Regions from separate parts of the Exiguobacterium sp. 9-2 genome, predicted to be linked through region 2. Evidence: predicted binding sites of a transcription regulator. Region 2 holds the regulator's gene; each other region holds the start of a gene.

Region 1 (3,198 bases), 750 kb from region 2:
TCGCATGATACCGTAAAGCGTCCAAGGTTGACGACCAATCTCAGCGTACATCCATCCCGCTTCGATTGAAATCATCGCTAACGGACCACCGATGAACACCCCTCGTAAAATCCACTTATTATATGGATTCAATTTTTTCAATCGGAATGCCAAGATGAACAAAGCAGAGATAGCAGTCAAGTACATCCCAATCGATACCATGATATCAAAGAAATAGTGGACGATCAGTGGTGCTTGATCTTCTTTTGCGAATTCGTTTAAACCGATGACTTCCGTATTCGGAGCCCCACCTGCAAGAATTGAGAGCGCATATGGGATTTTGACGGCTCCTTTGATTTCATAACTGCCGTCTTCTTGCTGATCAAGTATCCCACCAAAAATCAATTCTGCTTCATTTGTCGTATCAAAATGCCATTCCGCAGCTGCTAGTTTTTCTGGCTGGTATTTCGCTAAATATTTCCCTGAGAAGTCACCGACAAGTGCTGTCGAGAACGCGAAAATCAGACCAGCCATGACAGTGAGACGAAGAGCTTTCTTATGATATGCCGTCTCTGCTGCTGAGAGTGTCTTTTTGCGAAGCAAATGGAACGCCGCGATTGCTGCCAAGATAAAGGCAACAGTCAAGTAAGCTGAAACGATGACGTGTGTCGCCTTCGTCGGTGTCGCTGTATTAAACATTGCTTTTAATGGTTCGATTTGCGTTAACGTACCATTGACGATCTTAAATCCTTCTGGTGAGTTCATGAAGGAGTTGACTGTCGTGATGAAGAACGCTGATGCTGTCGCACCAATGACGACTGGAATCCCAATCAACCAGTGCAACCATGGATTTTTGAACCGGTCCCACGTATACAAGTAAATACCAAGGAAAATCGCTTCAAAGAAGAACGCGAACGTTTCCATAAATAGTGGCAAAGCAATTGTTTGACCCGCTACTTGCATGAGTGACGGCCAAAGTAATGATAGTTGCAAGCCGATTGCCGTCCCTGTTACGACACCGACTGCTACGGTAACGACGTATCCACGCGTCCACCGTCTTGCTAATAAGATATAATCTGGATCTTTGCGTTTCAGACCGATGAATTCAGCTGCCAGTACCATGAGCGGTACTCCGACACCAATCGTCGCGAAAATAATATGAAACGCTAGTGTGAGCCCTGTCAACAATCGACTGAGCACTACGGGATCATTGAACATGTATTTAGCCCCCTCTTCCTAAAACATACTTCTCTATATGGTCTATAACCGTATCATAGAGAACATAACCCTTTGTGTCTGTTTATAATGTTTGATGTAACAAATTGTTCACATATACACGTGATTTTTTTCACAAAATGTTCGAAAACTCTTATTCCTACATATATTAAAAACTTTCCCATTCCTGAATTCGAAAGGGAAAGCTTTATATCCTTTATTATTTCATAAAAATTTTTAAACATACTCTCGGAAATAATGGTCAAGTAAATCAATGACAAAAGGAATGGCTGATTCATCCGGGTTTAATGTTGGTTGATGCAAACCAGATGTCGGATTATCGACGCCGAGCCAGAACATCATCCCTGGGATCTCTTTCAGCATGAAACCAAAATCTTCCCCTGTCATCGCCGCGTCACATTCGATATAGTTGGCATTCATCTTTACGAATGATGAGAATTTATCCACGATTTGCCGGTCGTTGACGACTTCATAATAGCGATTACCGAATTGCAGATCGATTTTAACACCAAACGAAGCTTCGATTCCTCGAATGATGTCACGGACACGACGTTCGAGTTTTTCCATGTCTTCGCCGTTTAGCGCACGCATCGTTCCGTCAAGAACCGCTCTACCGGCAATGACATTCTCACGAATACCTGCATCCACTTTCCCAATCGTGATGACACTACAATTCATCGGATTAATGGATCGACTGACGATCGTTTGCAATTGCATGATCAAGGCTGCTTGCGCAACAACTGTATCAATCGTCAAATGAGGAAAAGCCGCATGACCACTTTGACCATAGATCGTGATATGAACTTCTCGAGCACTCGCGAACAGTACGCCTGGACGACTAGCAATCGTACCGACTGGATATTCCGGTGCAACGTGAAGACCATACATCTCACTCGGACGATATTTTTCAAACAATGGACTTTTAATCATCGGCTCCGCCCCGCCCGGTCCTTCTTCTGCCGGTTGGAATAAAAAGACGACATCATCCATGACTGGTAGTTCAACGATCCGTTTCATCAACCCTAAAGCAATCGAGGCATGCATGTCATGACCACACGCATGCATGAACCCTGGGTGTTCTGAGCAATACGGAAGCCCTGTCGCTTCTTCAATCGGTAACCCATCAATATCTGCGCGATACCCGATCGTTCGGTTTCCAGTCAATCCTTTCACTCGAACGAAAACACCTGTTTCAAATGTGTCATATGTGACACGATCTGGCGGATATGCACGAATTTGTTCCAATATAAAAGCTTGCGTCTTAAATTCCTTGAACCCTGGTTCCGGTATTTTATGAAGCGCGCGCCGCATCTCAATGGCGTATTCCATCTGACTGACTTCCTCCTTCTTCTTTTACGATGTCCCAAAAAGCTTGGACTTGTTTTAATTCAAGCATCGATTCCGTGGACAAGATCCAAGTATCTCGCTTCAGTACTTTTCCGGATGATGTCTTCAACGGAAGCTGCATGACTTCATTCGATTGCTGAATCGTCGACTCAGGTAAGATAGCAAAACCGATGCCATGTAACGCCATCTGTTTGCATGTCTCGATTTGGTCGACGACCAAAGTCCGAGAGGGTGGACTTGCGAACCGATCTTGCCACCACTCTAAAATTTCTTGATAGTACGTCGAATCACTTTTGAACTGGATGAACGGGCGATCCGTCACACGCAATTGTTCAATCGACGTCAACTCACTATCAACTAGATAGAGCGGGTCTGAGAAAAGGCGCTCTTTAACACCTTTCCAGTCCGGGTTTCCACGAATGATCCCGATATGAAAGTGTTCCTCTAACATATGACGCATCATCTCACTTGACCATCCGGTGACCAACTGGACACGCACATGCGGATAACGCTCGACGAATCGTTTTAAGACACGCGGGAGCCAGTATTGTCCCATGATGGAGGCGACAGCAATCCGAAGCGTTCCGTAAACGGCACCCTCTTCTGCCGTCAATTCACTTTTTAGTTCGAGTTCCT
Region 2 (3,198 bases):
CAGTTTTGCGAGCGCGAGACGTCCGCGTTCGCCACCAGACAATTCATGAACGATTTTGAAGACATCGTCGCCGCTGAACAGGAATTGTCCGAGCACAGAACGGACTTCTTGTTCGCGCATCAGTGGCCATTCGTTCCAAATCTCATCGATGACACGGTTCCGGTCATTGAGTTCCGCTTGCTCTTGATCGTAATACCCGATCGAGACGCCAGTTCCGAAACGGAAATCACCGAAGAGAGGACGTAAACGACCGACGAGGACTTTTAAGAGCGTCGACTTCCCGATTCCGTTCGGTCCGACGAGTGCCAGTGATTCGCCGCGTTGCAAGCGGAACGTGATGTCTTTTGAGACAGCTTCTTCGTAACCGATTGCCAATTGATTGACTTGAAGAACGTCATTCCCGCTCTGTTTTTCGATTGGGAAGGAGAGGACCGTACTGCGTTCATCTCCATCTGGTCGATCGAGCCGGTCGACCTTCTCGAGCCGTTTTCGAACGCTTTGAGCACGCTTTGTCGTCGTCGCCCGAGCGATGTTTCGTTGAATGAAGTCCTGCATCTTTGCGATTTCTTCTTGCTGCTGTTCGAACTGCTTCATTTCCTGGTCGTATAAGGCTGCTTTTTGTTCCAAGTACTTCGTATAGTTCCCCGTGAACTTACGACAGACATTGCGCGACAATTCATAGACGACATTGACGACTTGGTCGAGGAAGTACCGGTCGTGCGAGACGATCAGGACGGCACCACGATAACCACCGAGGTAGCTTTCAAGCCAAGCGAGCGTATCGATGTCAAGGTGGTTGGTCGGCTCATCGAGAATGAGAAGTTCTGGTGCTTGTAAGAGCATCTTCGCTAAGGCGAGCCGTGTCCGTTGACCCCCGGACAATGTCTGAATCCGGCGCGAGTAATCATCCGGATAAAAGCGCATGCCGTGCAGGACGGAGCGGATATTCGCTTCGAACTGATAACCACCGGCTTCTGAGAAGTCGTGTTGCGCTTGATCATACGTCTTCAAGAGACGATCGTACGCGACCGGGTCGTTCAAGATATGCTCCATGCCCATTTCGATTTCCATCCGGCGCAGTGTTCGTTCTTGTTCTTGCAGATGTTCAAAGACGGTCAGCATCTCGTTCCAGATCGTCTCGTTCGATTCGAGACCACTGTCCTGCGCGAGATAACCGATTTTGACATCTTTACCTTTCATGATGTCACCCGAGTCATGACTGAGTTCGCCAGCAATGATTTTGAGCAAGGTCGATTTACCGGCACCGTTTCGTCCGACGAGCGCAATCCGATCGCGCTCCTGTACTTCTAGTTTGATATTTTCTAAAATCGGCTCGACGCCGAATGATTTCGAGAGTTGGTTGACTTGTAAGAGTATCATTTCCATCCATCCTTCCACCCTTTAGTCTATCACGAACAAAAGCGCGAGGTCCTGCGGAATATATTATTTGTGACTCTATGTGAAGTGGTTTACAATCAAGGAGAGTAGAAAGCTTTTTGCAAAGATTTGGGTGCCACGATGGATGTGGCCGAAGGGGGAACTGCAGGATGAATGGACCAGACACAAAAATTCCACAAGCGACAGCAAAACGGTTGCCGCTATATTATCGTTTCATCCAAAGTTTATACAATTCAGGTAAGCTCCGCGTCTCTTCTGCTGAGTTAAGCGAGGCGGTGAAGGTTGATTCAGCAACGATTCGTCGCGACTTTTCCTACTTTGGGGCACTAGGGAAGAAGGGGTATGGATATAACGTTCAACATCTCTTAACGTTTTTCCGGAAAACCTTGAATCAAGATGAGGTGACGAATGTTGCCTTGATCGGGGTCGGTCATCTCGGAACAGCGTTTGCAAATTATAACTTTTTAAAGAATAATAGTACTCGGATAGTCGTTGCGTTTGATGCGGACGAAGAGAAGGTCGGAACAACGACGCATGACGTTCCAATCTATCATGTTTCGGACATGAAAGAACAAATCGAAGCGAATCAGGTCGATGTCGCCATCTTGACGGTTCCATCCCAGTTCGCACAGTCAGTAGCGGATGAGTTAGTCGAGTATGGTGTGACAGGCATTCTGAACTTCACGCCTGCACGGTTGAACGTGCCAGCGAGCGTTCGGGTTCATCACATCGATTTATCGATCGAGTTGCAGTCGTTAGTTTATTTCATGAAGCATTATTCGCAATCAGCTGAAGGAGTGAAATCATAATGGAAAACCTTATCCCGCTCACGTTAGGTATCGGACCTGCGAGTATCGGATTAATTGCTGTCGTCGCGTTGATCATCTTCGGACCGAAGAAGTTACCGGAATTCGGTCGTGCTGCCGGTCAAACATTGAAAGAGTTCAAGAATGCCACGAACGGCATCATGGACGACGATAAAAAGGACGAACCGAAAGAGAAGTGATTGAATCATGACGGTTGATCAAGAACAAAGCATGACGTCGCACCTAGACGAACTGCGTAAGCGGATTGTCTGGTCGCTCCTCATCGTCGTCGTCCTGTTCGCTGTCGCATTTCCGCTCGTCCGACCGCTCGTCCGTTTTCTGCAAGCGGACTTAAAAGAGCTCGGTATCGGATTAAATGCCTTCAACGTCGCCGATCCTTTAATGTTGTATTTGAATCTTGCGTTCATCATCGCGCTGATTTTAGCGTCACCGTTCTGGATGTATCAACTGTGGGCATTCGTCCGACCAGGGCTTTATGAAAAGGAACAAAAAGCAACACTGACATATATTCCAGTCATCTTCTTTCTATTTTTGGCTGGTGTAGCCTTCTCGTATTTCTGGTTGCTTCCTTTCTTGCTCGAAGTCTCAACGAATCTCGGGAAAGAATTGGGGATCGAGCAAGTCATCGGGGTCGAAAACTACTTCAGTTTCTTGATCCGGTTGACGATGCCGTTTGGTCTTCTCTTCCAATTGCCGGTCGTGACGATGTTCCTGACACGTCTTGGTCTTGTGACGCCATATTTCATGCGAAAGAATCGGAAATATGCGTATTTCGCGCTGTTCGTCATTGCGGCATTGATCGCACCGCCGGACGTGACGTCACACTTGATGATCTCAGTGCCGTTGTTCGTTCTCTATGAAATCAGTATCTTGATTTCTGCGCGGACGTATAAAAAGGTCTTGATCCTCGAGCAACAGGCAGAGCTTGAACGACAGGCGGATTTGATGCGTGAATTGAATAAATGAATCGTGA
Region 3 (3,198 bases), 1.5 Mb from region 2:
GTTCGCAAGAACCGATACGTATGCTTCTGTTGCATGAGTCAAGACGTCCATTCCGGTATCAGCAGTAATCGAAGCCGGTACAGTCATGACGAATTCCGGATCAACGATCGCGACGTCGGGTGTCAAGGCATAGTCAGCAATCGGGTATTTGACGTTTTTCTCTTTATCCGTGATGACGGTGAACGGTGTCACTTCTGAACCCGTACCCGATGTCGTCGGGATCGCGACGAACTTCGCTTGACGACCGAGTGCTGGGAATTGATACGCCCGTTTGCGGATATCGAGAAATTTTTGACGTAAGTTCGAAAACGTTTCGTTTGGCTGTTCATAGAAGAGCCACATTCCTTTTGCAGCATCCATCGCTGACCCACCACCAAGAGCGATGATCAAGTCGGGTTTGAAGTCACGCATGGCTTGGGCACCCGTCTGAACAGTCGTCACCGATGGATCTGGTTCGACTTGGTCGAAGATTCGGTAACTGACGGACTGTGGCAAGTTTTGAATCACTTTATCGGCATATCCGAATTGCACCATCGTTGGATCGGTGACAATCATGACGCGTGAGACGTCTGTCATCGACCGCAAGTACTGAACGGAGTTCTTTTCGAAGTAGATTTTTTCTGGTACCTTGAACCATTGCATGTTCACGCGTCGTCTCGCCACCTTCTTGACGTTGAGTAAATGTTTCGCTGTCACGTTTTCAGAAACAGAGTTTTTCCCGTATGATCCGCAACCGAGTGTCAGTGATGGTGTCAACTCGTTATAAAGATCACCGATTCCGCCATGAGCAGATGGACTGTTGACGAGAATCCGGCAGGCTTTCATGCGGAGTCCGAACGCTGTCATCAAATCATCGTTTGTCGTATGAATGACGGCGGTATGACCGAGACCCCCGATTTCAAGCATCTGTTCAGCAATCGAAAAAGCTTCTTCGGTTGATGCAACGCGGTACGCACCGAGTACGGGACTGAGTTTTTCATGAGACAGTGGTTCTGCTGCCCCGACGTGCTCGAGTTCCGCGACGAGCATGACCGTCGTTTCCGGAACATCGATCCCAGCTTTTTCTGCAATCCATGTCGCAGGTTTCCCGACGATGTCCGCGTTGACGGCACATGTATCGGTTTTGATGACGAGTGATTCGAGGCGTTGTTTTTCTTCCGGTGTACAGAAGTAACAACCGAGTGCTTCCATTTCTGCACGGACCGTTGCATATATTTCTTGGTCAACGATGACGGCTTGCTCAGACGCACAAATCATCCCATTATCAAACGTTTTTGAGAGAACGAGATCGCTGACTGCCCGTTTGACTTTTGCTGATTGTTCAATGTAGCAAGGAACGTTCCCTGGTCCAACACCGAGTGCCGGTTTACCTGTTGAATACGCTGATTTGACCATTCCTGCACCACCTGTTGCCAGGACCATGGCGATGTTTTCATGGTTCATCAAGACTTTCGTTGCTTCAAGTGATGGTTCTTCGACCCATTGAATGCAGTCTTTCGGCGCCCCAGCTTTGATGGCTGCATCGCGAAGTGTTTTCGCCGCTTCGACGGAACACCGTTGTGCCGACGGGTGGAACGCGAAGATGATCGGGTTACGTGTCTTGATCGCAATCAATGCTTTGAACATCGTCGTTGACGTTGGGTTGGTGACTGGTGTGACACCACAGACGACACCGACCGGTTCAGCGATATATGTGATGCCGTTTTGGACATCTTCTTCCAGAATCCCGACCGTTTTTTCATGACGTAGACTGTTGTAGATGTATTCTGTCGCAAATATATTTTTAATCATCTTATCTTCAAAGACACCGCGCCCTGTCTCTTCTGTTGCGAGACGAGCGAGTTCGACGTGCCGTTCAAGTCCGGCAAGTGCCATATCACGGACGATCGTATCAATTTTTTCTTGATCGAATGTCAATAACTCCTGTAATGCACATTGTCCTTTTTCAACAATTTGTCCAATTGCTTGTTCGACCGGCGTTACTGTCGATTTTGTTTTTTCTTTCACAGCCATGAGTGGTTTCCTCCCTGTCGTGGAACGAATCTGAGTTTGATTTGCCAACCATTATGTCAGGAATGCCAAGCTGTTTTTCAATAGTTTGTGCTTTCCTTCACAAATCAATCATAACTCCTTTTTCCTGTTTTGTGCATGACCATCCTGTGAATTCCCTCACATCCTTGGTAACGTTTACATCTATTGCGGATTCTCCTTTTTCATCGTTTTGCTCTATGTACGAAGACGTGTGCGATTTATCACACTCGCATTTTCGTGACTTGATAGCCATTTCATCATCTTGTATTCTGATTATGGGGTACATATTAAGAGCTACCACTAAAGGAGGACACTTGAATGTCAGTTGTACAGGAAATGTTAGCTTTCAACGAGCGATTCGTCGCCGAAAAACAGTATGAGCAGTTCGTCTCGGATAAGTTCCCGGACAAAAAGGTCGTCATCCTGACGTGTATGGATGCCCGCCTAACGGAACTTCTTCCACATGCACTCGGCCTTAAGAACGGGGATGCGAAGATCATCAAAAATGCCGGTGCTATCCTATCGCACCCATTCGGTTCTGTCATGCGTTCGATTCTCGTCGCATTGTATGCACTGGGTGCTGAAGAAGTCGTCGTCATCGGTCACCACGACTGCGGCATGAGCACGATTGATCCTAAACATATGATCAGCGAAATGAAGGATCGAGGTATCGACCAACAGATTCTTCACACGCTTGAAGTATCAGGTGTTGATTTAAATCAATGGTTGCGTGGCTTTACGTCAGTTCAGGAGAGTGTCGCCCACTCCGTCAGTCTCGTGAAGAACCACCCCTTACTGCCACCTGGTACGAATGTCCACGGACTCGTCATCGATCCAGGGACCGGTAAACTCGACGTCGTCGATTGCTGATTGCTCTCTTATAGAAGAAACTCAAATAGACTCGGGATATTCTACTCCGTCTTAAATTAAAGATAATGTGCCATTTTCTCGTAATGGAGAAGAATGGCACATTTTTTTGTGTGAGCCATTTTTAGTGATCAAAACGCCTTTCCCCTCATGCTTTTAGGTATTAAAAAACGTGACTTTTTATGCAAATCTAGAAAGTCTATCGTGAAGGCATTTAATACGAGGTCAGACTTTTATCCTTGACAGTGTTCCACCATGGCTGTAAGATACTTTAGTATAGTGCAGTGATAACAAAAGAAA
Region 4 (3,198 bases), 860 kb from region 2:
GATTACCGAGTAGACCTGATATATGCATTGCTGTCGACATGAAGAGCATTCCGATCGTCCAGGCAGCCGTTTGAATAAGCCCAAGACGATTCATTGCCGCTGTTAACGTTCGACCACGTAAGAGCGGGACAAGCCAGTAAGCCGTTCCAAAGAACGTCAATGCCACAGCGGCACCGACCGTGATATGAAAGTGTCCTGTGACCCATAACGTATTGTGAACGATGATGTTTAGTTGATGGGATGCGTTGATGACACCACCTGCACCTGCAGGAATGAAGAACAACATCCCGATGAACGGTGCAAGAAAACGTACATCGCGATACGGCATTTTTTTCACCCAACCAAATACCCCGGTCGCCCCTTTCCGACGACCCGCCAACTCAAAAGTCGCAAACATCGAGAAGGCTGTCATCAATGATGGAATGATGACGAGGAACGTTAAGACGACTTGGACATACTTCCAAAAAGCAGAAATCCCCGGCTCTAACAATTGATGGTGAAAACCAACCGGGAACGAAAAGAGGAGGAACAATAAAAATGACATACGTGCTAACGCGTCAGAAAAAACCTTTCCACCAACGATTTTCGGGATGACTGTATACCAGACGATGTAGGCAGGTAACAACCAGAAATAGACGAGTGGATGACCAAAGTACCAAAATAGCGTCCGGGATAGCTCGATTCCGACCTTATCCGTCCAACCAAGGGATAAGGGAAGGAGCTGAAAGAGAATCGTCGCTGCTACTCCGAGTGTCGCAACCACCCATAATAAGGCAGTCATAATACTCATGTATGCTTGAAGTGGTGGATGAACGCCAGGGTGTTCCCGTTTATAATCAGCATACATACGGAACATGGCACCAGAAGCAATCCACGTTCCGACGACGAAGATGACGAGTCCAATATAAAATACTGGATGTGCCTTGAGTGGTGCATAGAATGTATAGAGGACGGAAGCTTCTCCTGCAAGTACCATCCATGTGACGAGGATGACACCAAGGATCATGAACCAGAATCCAACCCACCCGAGACGTCGAGGAAAGTCTTCGAAACGTCCAAAGGATTGACCTAAAAATGAAAACAGTAATCCAAATATGAATAATGTCGTAAAGACGATCGCAAGCATTAACCCGTGGGCAGTGAGAAGCTCATAGTAGCCGACTCCAGCAATTTCTGGAATGACACCTGTCCGTACCATCGTTTGCAACAATCCACATAAACCACCAATCAATAAGGCAACGAGTGAAAAACTAACATGTGCGAAAGCGAGCTTCGCTTCCTTAATTCCGATGACGGTAGCAGGCAGACCACGCTCCATCTCGAACTGTCTTAATTTTTTTGAAATGGCATTCATCTTATTCCACCACCTTGATTTTGGTTGCCATCATATGATGACCCGATCCACAGTATTCATTACAGACGACCAAATACTCGCCAGCTTCCTTGAATGTATATTCAATGGAATTGATATGACCAGGAACGACCATCATATTGACATTCGTCTTGACAATTTCAAAGCCGTGGACAACATCTTTTGATGTCACCAAAAAATCAACCGTTGCCCCTTTGGGAATGACCATATCTTTTGGTGTGAATTGGAACGCTTGTGCGACGATGATCGCTTCGTATCGGTCGTCATCGATTTTTTTTAGTCCTGGCTTGTCGAATGGTTTCGTTTGATCAACTTTCGTCGGATCAATCAATGTTGCATCGGATGGCGGTTGATTTCCGGATGCAAAAGCGGATACGCCGATGATGGTTAAAAAGACGCCAAGCATCAGTGTTCCAAAAATCAGCCAGATTTTTTCTAGACGATGAATATGCATTGTGACTCCCCCTTACCGTGATAAGAATAGTAGAAAGATTGAGCTCCACATCCCAATGATGATACCTGCTACGATCAGGACGGCAATAAATGTTCCTTTGAGGTTTGATTCTGATTTTTGGTCCATGGTGATTACTCCTCTCCTGCTTTGAACTTGTCTTTATTGTAAGAATTCAGTAAGTTCGGAAACTGTGATATATATCACTTCAAATGTGAAGAATCCGCACTTTTCTTTCTAAAAACACACAGAAAGTTCACATCTGAACAAGAGAAGGAGGCACGACTCATCTACAAAAAAACAATCCATACATGAGACAGAAAATTCTGCTTCACGTTTGAATTGTTTGTACACTATCTATTAAATTCGACAAACACCTGCTGGGCATCCTTCACAATGACACAGATCACGCAGATATTGTGCATCATGAATGATGATTTCTTTTGGCGTCATCGAAATGACACCTTCTTTTTTCCACTGGGAGAACATCCGATTGACCGTTTCACGCGGTGCGCCAATCAATTGACCAAACTCCCCATCGGATGGACGTTTTGCAAGACGGTAGGTTTCTCCTACTTGTTCCCCTTCCATCGCGATGAGACGAAGTAACGTCGAAGCTAACGCACCCGGTTTTCCGAACAATAGCAAGTCGCGCAATTTAGTCTCCGTCTGTTTCCGCATCAATGCTTGCCACCGCATGATCTCAAGCGCAAAAGTACCATCCTTTCTCATGAGTTCCTCTAATTTTTCTTTTGAGAGGAAACCGATGATACTATCCTCCATCGTCTCGATACTGTATGAACTCGGAAAAGCTTCTCCTACATCAAATTCACCAAATAGATCCCCTTTGAAATATAAGAACATGAGTAATGGACTGCCTTTTTTCGTCAACTTCGATAGTTTGACGCCTCCTTGTTTCACATAAAACAACTTGTCGTTCATTTCCCCTTCCCAACAGACGATGGAATCCTTTTTGAACGTCGTTTCCGTCATGAAGCTCTCTAGTAACGTTCTTGTCTCAGGTGATAAGATGAATGTATTCGCTTCAGTCGTTCCACAAGTCAGCATATCCATTTCTCCTCTCCTTTTCTTCTGCTTTTAGTATAGAACATCACAGTTCAAAAGAATGGATTTTCAAAAGATTGTCAAACTTTGTTCAATGTTTCACATTAGTTTTGAAAAAGTATCTGACGACCGCTTTCTAAAACTAAAGCAATCGTCAGATATAGTATTACATACCTGTTCCGTAATAATGATGAACGATTCGTTCAACTGCTTGACCTGGTGGGTGATCATACCAACTTGTTTGGAATTCTTGCATGTGCTGACGGCACTCTTCAAGTATCGCGTCAGACACGATCCACTCCATCAATTG

The links. The regulator Rex, encoded in region 2, represses fermentation and respiration genes when NADH is low (regulators of the CRP and FNR family bind a similar motif). The targets are predictions, from matches to a motif close to TTGTGAAATATTTCACAA.
Region 1: a site for Rex is predicted at 1,316-1,333, ahead of VJ374_RS10995 (cytochrome ubiquinol oxidase subunit I). Genes of this name have one in related genera too.
Region 3: a site for Rex is predicted at 2,099-2,116, ahead of adhE (bifunctional acetaldehyde-CoA/alcohol dehydrogenase). Genes of this name have one in related genera too.
Region 4: a site for Rex is predicted at 2,015-2,032, ahead of VJ374_RS03180 (cytochrome C oxidase subunit II). Genes of this name have one in related genera too.

What each region holds. Positions count from the first base shown of each region.
Region 1 covers NZ_CP142850.1:2,070,182-2,073,379, forward strand. The annotation lists gene VJ374_RS10995 (cytochrome ubiquinol oxidase subunit I) at 1-1,197, opposite strand, end outside; gene VJ374_RS11000 (N-acetyldiaminopimelate deacetylase) at 1,432-2,544, opposite strand; gene VJ374_RS11005 (transcriptional regulator CcpC) at 2,528-3,198, opposite strand, start outside.
Region 2 covers NZ_CP142850.1:2,819,756-2,822,953, reverse strand. The annotation lists gene VJ374_RS14695 (ATP-binding cassette domain-containing protein) at 1-1,380, opposite strand, end outside; gene VJ374_RS14690 (redox-sensing transcriptional repressor Rex) at 1,548-2,207, shown strand; gene VJ374_RS14685 (twin-arginine translocase TatA/TatE family subunit) at 2,207-2,404, shown strand; gene tatC (twin-arginine translocase subunit TatC) at 2,412-3,191, shown strand.
Region 3 covers NZ_CP142850.1:1,219,696-1,222,893, reverse strand. The annotation lists gene adhE (bifunctional acetaldehyde-CoA/alcohol dehydrogenase) at 1-2,013, opposite strand, end outside; gene VJ374_RS06290 (beta-class carbonic anhydrase) at 2,350-2,901, shown strand.
Region 4 covers NZ_CP142850.1:611,262-614,459, reverse strand. The annotation lists gene VJ374_RS03190 (b(o/a)3-type cytochrome-c oxidase subunit 1) at 1-1,354, opposite strand, end outside; gene VJ374_RS03185 (cytochrome c oxidase subunit II) at 1,356-1,826, opposite strand; gene VJ374_RS03180 (cytochrome C oxidase subunit II) at 1,839-1,952, opposite strand; gene VJ374_RS03175 (Crp/Fnr family transcriptional regulator) at 2,184-2,891, opposite strand; gene VJ374_RS03170 (CDP-glycerol glycerophosphotransferase family protein) at 3,055-3,198, opposite strand, start outside.